DNA from 2 places in the Peribacillus sp. TH27 genome. Region 1 is predicted to be linked to the other one. Evidence: riboswitches for the same ligand, from Rfam matches in the RefSeq annotation. Region 1 holds a riboswitch; the other holds the start of a gene.
The links. A riboswitch is a leader RNA that binds a small molecule or an ion and turns the genes downstream of it on or off. The one in region 1 is predicted to bind S-adenosylmethionine.
Positions count from the first base shown of each region.

Region 1 (3,182 bases):
GTAAAACAAGCTTTGTTTTCGGTGTAACGAATAGGTCACCTGAAAACAGCATGCCATTACTGTGATTCAAATACACCATATGGTCCTTAGCATGACCTGGGGTAAAGATTGGCTCCCACGTTTGGGTACGGGAATGAACAGTCCTCCCCAACGGCTCAGCTTTGAAGCCGTCTCTCCTTCCCCAAAAAGCTTTGCGATAATCAGGATATTCAGCATCCTTGGCACAAACATCAATCGACATCGGATGAATATACATGGGAACTTTTTTATGTTCCTGTATCCAGGCCGCACCGCCAGTATGGTCCTCATGATAATGCGTTAGCGCCACTAAATCGAAGTCGGCTGATTCATAGAAAGGGATAAGTTCTTCCAATAAAATTTGGGCTCCCGTATCAATCAATAGGCCGTCTGTTAAAAAAACATATACACTCATCCCCGACTTTATTCCTTCAGGGGTCCCTTGTACACAAACCACATCATTTATCGTTTTAATCTCTAGCATGGCTTCCCTCCTCATCAATTGTATAAAAATAGTTTAATATCCTATTTCCCCCTTGTTCATTACAATAAATGTAATATCCCTCCATACTTTTTACAAGCAAATAGTATTTTCCTAGCAAAGACCCGTAGTATATTTTCCGGTAGAATCAAGGCACTTTTTGAAACCATTGTCATTGATTTAAGGTATTCTATTATGCAACTAAGAAAAGAAACAGCAAAAATCTGGCTTCGGTTAAAAGGAAGTTGTTAAGAAAGGGTACTCCGTATTTAAGTTTAGGCGATAAAAAAATTCACGGCTAATCATTAACGCTGAGTAACTATCAATATTACCTTGGTTGATAAAAAAGCTAAAGCATTCATGATACAGACTTTGAAACAATACTTTCCTGACAAAAACTTCACGTAATTATTAAAAAAAATCGACAAGCTGCTAAAAAGAACGAAGCTTATCTTACAAAAATCATGAAAAAGTATGGCTTTACGACCATTAACGATCAATGGTGACAATACCCCGATTCCAAAAGGTATGATTATCCAATTCTAGATTTACCATAAAAAAATTAATTAAATCACCAGAAAGTTATTCTAAAATTACAGAAACGATTGACAATATGTGAATTTACAAATAATATAGATTATATTAGAAAACTTGTAATATTCCAAAATAATAATTTACTTATCAAGAGTGACTGAGGGAACAGGCCCTGTGATGTCCGGCAACCGCCCCAATCGGGAACGGTGCTACTTCCTACAGAATGATTACATTCTGAAAGATAAGACGAAATAATTTCGCTGCCTCTTTCTGAATGATAGAGGCAGTTTTTTATGTTTAAGGGGGAAGGCTCATGATTGAAATCCGATCAGTCCGAAAGGAATACATATCGAAAAATACCCGAGTTGTCGGAGTGGATAACGTATCTTTGACAATTCAGACTGGTGAAGTTTATGGGATTGTTGGCTACAGCGGAGCCGGAAAAAGCTCATTAATACGCTGCTTAAATTTGCTTGAACGTCCGACAAAAGGAAAAATCATTATTGACGGGATTGACTTAACGTCTTTATCAGGCAAAGAGCTTCGAAAACAACGACAAAAAATCGGTATGATATTTCAGCACTTTTCCTTAGTCAGTTCCAAAACCGTTTTTGAAAATGTTGCTTTCGCCTTGAAAGCCGCACACAAATCAAAGGGCGTCATCAAAAGTCGCGTTCTAGAACTGCTGGACATAGTTGGGCTTAGTGATAAAAAGGATGTCTATCCGGCCCAGCTCAGCGGAGGTCAAAAGCAACGGGTCGGCATAGCGCGAGCCTTAGCCAATAACCCTACTGTACTATTATGTGATGAAGCGACTTCTGCCCTTGATCCAACAACAACAAAAGCGATTTTACAGTTATTAAAAAAGATTAGTCGGGAACTTGGTATCACTATAGTATTGATTACCCATGAAATGGAAGTAGTCAAAGAACTATGCCATCGAGTCGCTGTCATGCAGGATGGCAGGATTATCGAAGAAGGATCTGTTTATGAGATATTTTCACAACCAAAGCAGCAGTTGACGAAGCAATTCATCAGCAGTGTATTGGATTTTGAGCTTCCCTCACACTTAATTGAGGAAAGCAAAGGAACGATTATTCAAATTCAATTTGAAGGGCCCACCGCCGGTGAATCGATTCTTTCCGATGCTCTACAAAAGTATTCAGTAAAGGGAAATATCTTGCACGGCAAAATTGAATATATTCAGGATGTTCCATTAGGAATCTTAATCATTGAATTAATTGGTGAGGCTGCTGAAGTTCAATCGGCACTGGATTATATAACAAATCGGACCAGTTCTGTGGAGGTGTTGAAACATGTCACTGTTTGATTCCGTCGTCAATATTTTACCTGACCTTAATAAAGCCTTTCTCGAAACAATCTATATGGTTGGAATCTCCCTTGCGGTAGCCCTTCTAATTGGTTTGCCTCTTGGAGTATTGCTGTTTACAACGACCAAGAATTTAATCTTTGAAAATAACGTCGTGAATCGATCTCTCGGTTTCGCTGTCAATATTGTCCGTTCAATCCCGTTTATCATTCTCTTAGTCGCCCTCCTTCCTTTAACGGATTTGCTTACTGGATCAACGATAGGGCCAAGAGCGGCTTCTGTTTCCCTATCTGTATCCGCGATACCTTTTTTTGCAAGAATCGTTGAATCGGCATTACGCGAAATAGATAAAGGTGTGATTGAAGCTGCAATTGCTGTAGGTGCCACTCCATGGATGATCATTAAGGATGTACTTCTTCCTGAGGCAAAACCGGGAATCATTCAAGGGTTGACGTTAACGACCATTTCACTTATCGGTTACTCAGCGATGGCTGGGACAATCGGTGGGGGCGGAATTGGTGACCTGGCCATTCGGTACGGCTATTACCGTTATGACAACACAGTCATGATCACGACAATCGTCGTGTTAATCTGCCTTGTACAAATCATTCAAATGGTTGGTGACAAGGCCTCATACTTAGTAAACAAACGATAGAATCAGTCATTTTAACAATGATTTAATACAACATATTACAGGAGGAATTTCCAATGAAAAAAATAGCTTCTTTATTATCTGTTTGCGCACTAGCCCTTGGCTTGGCAGCTTGCGGAAGCGATGATGCTTCCCCAAAAACTGAAGACAAAAAAGAATTGAAAATC
Region 1 covers NZ_JAEKEV010000002.1:1,829,110-1,832,291, forward strand. Annotated here, with positions in the region: gene JFU24_RS10240 (MBL fold metallo-hydrolase) at 1-502, opposite strand, end outside; SAM riboswitch class I at 1,175-1,281, shown strand; gene JFU24_RS10245 (methionine ABC transporter ATP-binding protein) at 1,347-2,363, shown strand; gene JFU24_RS10250 (methionine ABC transporter permease) at 2,350-3,018, shown strand; gene JFU24_RS10255 (MetQ/NlpA family ABC transporter substrate-binding protein) at 3,072-3,182, shown strand, end outside.

Region 2 (3,182 bases), 2.4 Mb from region 1:
GAACCAGACGATTTTAATTCGGGTAACAAGTCTACCGATATCCCGAATTGTTCACACAACTCCTCTGACCATTCTTGTTTCTGAACATCATATAGCAGTGTTTCGGTCGCTTGTGATGGCTCATAGACAAGCACGTCACTTAATTTATAGGCAACCCACTCACTGATGCTTGTAAAGTATTTAATTTTATCCCATAATTGCGGCTGCCTCTTTTGCAGGGCGACCAGCTTTAAAGCTGAAAACAATGCAGATGGTAATCGACCTGCCCTTTCATAAATAAAAGGTTGATTTGAAAACTCCTTTTCCCATTCGCGGCCTCTATTATCAATATTAGGTAACCCGATAAACGAGTGCCCATCCTGATCCTGCAAAACAATTCCTTGCCGTTGACTAGTGGACGTTATTGCCTTGATTGAAATGTGCTGAGCTTTAGCCATCGCCTTTTTTGCTAATTGAATAAGCTGTTTCCAAAGTAATTCAGGTGAAAAGTATCGACTATCAGGATAAAGAGGTTCAATTTCATATTGTATATCCTCTCTCTCAATAGAGACGACTTCACCTGTTGTCTCAACGATAGCCACTCTTGCATTTCCAGTACCGATATCAAATACTAAATAACCTTCTTTTATAGCCATTTTTTTCACTCTTCTTTCTTATGACTTAACTTCTAGATTTTTTCTGTTATATAGAGTTGGAATCTGAAGAGTATGTTGTGTTGTCCACTTTGTTAACGCTTGGTTCATTATTGAGACGTGATGATCCTCAACCTCATAACTTGCGCCGGCAAGATGAGGGGTAGCTAATACATTGGGCAATTTAATTAATTCATAGTCACTTTGTTCAGGCGGCTCTTGATAAAACACATCTAATATCGCCCCCCTAATCTTTTGTGCTTTTAATACTTGTACAAGCGCATCTCTTTCAACCACGACAGCCCTTGACATATTTACAAAGATTGCCTCTTCTTTCATCAGTCCCAAAAAGTGTTCATTAATCATCCCGATCGTTTCCTCTGTTCTAGGGAGGTGTATGGATACCACATCACTTGTCGAAAAAACGTCTTCTAAAGAAGCCCGAACATGATTAGGATTATCACTCTCTACATAAGGGTCATAGTATTTTATCGAACATTGAAAACTTTCAAGAACCGCTGCAATTCGCTGGCCCACGGCCCCAAACCCCACCATTCCAATTGTTTTCCCAGAAATTTCATTTCCTTTAAACTTTAAATAGGCTTGGAGATAGTCTTCATTCCATTTTTCCTCCTTCAACCATTGATTGGAAGGAATGGTATGCCTTAAAAATGTAAGGAGATTACCGACAAATAATTCTGCAACAGCCTGAGCATTACGTGCTGGAGTGAAAAAGACGGGAAGTCCCCTTTTTGTTGCAGCTTCCACATCAACATTAGAAGGCATGCCACGACACACACCCACAAATCTCAATTCAGGTACTTCAGCGAATACTTTTTCTGTTACTTGATCTAACTCAGTAATTAACCCCTCCGCCTTAGACTCTTTTAATAAAGAGATCAACTCTACTTCGTTATAGGCCCTTCCATTTTCCTTCCAAGGTTGATGGGTAGCCTTTCCAAATAACTCATTTAATTCCTTGATGCCTTCTTCGTTATATGGTGCTGTTACTAGAATGTTCATTTTTACATCTCTCTCCTTTGTGTAACGACTTTACATGTCAATAACTCACTTCTTAAAAATAAAAAAATCTCTTCCCGCTAAGACGGAAAGAGATAATTACTTCATAATATCGTTCTCACAACAATAAAATAAAAGGCCACTCTTTCTATCTTTCAAGCTTCGCTTGCTGGAATTGGCACAATAATGTTGCCGAGGCTTCAAAGGGCCAGTCCCTCCACCTCTCTTGATAGAAATTTTACAATATTATATTGGTTTAACTATTTTTTCAATTAATAGAATATACCAAATATAATGAATTCCAAAACGGAAGTCAATATTTATTTGAACTTTCTAAATATTCTCTCCGTATGATATAATCTATGAATCATTTTTTTCATGAAAGGATACTGACATGCAATCATATAAAGATATAGAAAATGGTGTAGTCCTTTCTGTCTGTTCTCTTGATTGCCCAGACCAATGTGGTTTACTTGTACACAAAGAGGATGGAAAAATCAAGAAAATTAGTGGTGACCCAAATCATCCAGTGACGAAAGGGAATATTTGCAACAAGGTTCGGAATATGGGTGAACGGATTTATGATAGCAAGAGAATTAAGACACCTTTAAAACGCGTGGGAAAAAAAGGTGAGGGGAATTTCGCCATTATTAGTTGGGAAGAAGCGATCGATACGATCACAAATCATTGGAAAAATCTTATTTCAGAGGAAGGGGCACAAACCATTCTTCCTTACAGTTTCTATGGGAATATGGGGAAACTCGCTGCAGAAGGAATGGATCGCCGTTTTTTTAACCGCCTCGGATCAAGTCAACTTGACCGGACCATCTGTTCAGTTGCTGGCTCAACAGGCTACCGCTACACAATGGGGGGGAGCTACGGTACAGACCCAGAAGAGATGACCGAAACTAAGTTATTCATCTTTTGGGGAATCAATGCTGTAAGTACAAATATGCATCAAGTAACAATCGCACAAAAAGCAAAAAAATCAGGAGCTAAAGTCATTGTTATTGACGTTCATAAAAATCAAACCGGACGAATGGCCGATTGGTTCATTCCCATTCTCCCAGGGACTGATGGTGCACTAGCATTAGGAATCATGCATATACTCTATAAAGAAAAGCTAGTGGATCGATCGTTTTTAGAGGAATATACGATTGGCTATGAAGAGCTAGAAGATCATCTTGAGCAATATCAGCCACACATGGTTTCTGACATAACAGGCGTTCCCGTAGAAGACATATACAAATTAGCTAGGATGTATGGGGCGATTTCCCCTTCAATGATTCGGATTGGAAATGGTCTTCAGCATCATGATAATGGCGGGATGAGCACTCGGACGATTGCCTGTTTACCTGCTTTAACAGGACAGTGGCTAGTAAAAGGCGGAGGTGCAGTTAAATCCAATTCAGGATTTCTCTCCTTTAATACCGCAGCTTTACAACGTCCTGATCTCAAAAAAACTAAAACACGTACAATTAATATGAATCAAATAGGGAAAGCATTGCTTGAACCGGACAACCCCATTCG
Region 2 covers NZ_JAEKEV010000002.1:4,235,984-4,239,165, reverse strand. Annotated here, with positions in the region: gene JFU24_RS21775 (FGGY-family carbohydrate kinase) at 1-635, opposite strand, end outside; gene JFU24_RS21770 (2-hydroxyacid dehydrogenase) at 654-1,655, opposite strand; SAM riboswitch class I at 1,798-1,888, opposite strand; gene JFU24_RS21765 (molybdopterin oxidoreductase family protein) at 2,047-3,182, shown strand, end outside.
Region 2: linked by a shared signal. The riboswitch ahead of JFU24_RS21770 (2-hydroxyacid dehydrogenase) and the one ahead of JFU24_RS10245 (methionine ABC transporter ATP-binding protein) in region 1 are both predicted to bind S-adenosylmethionine.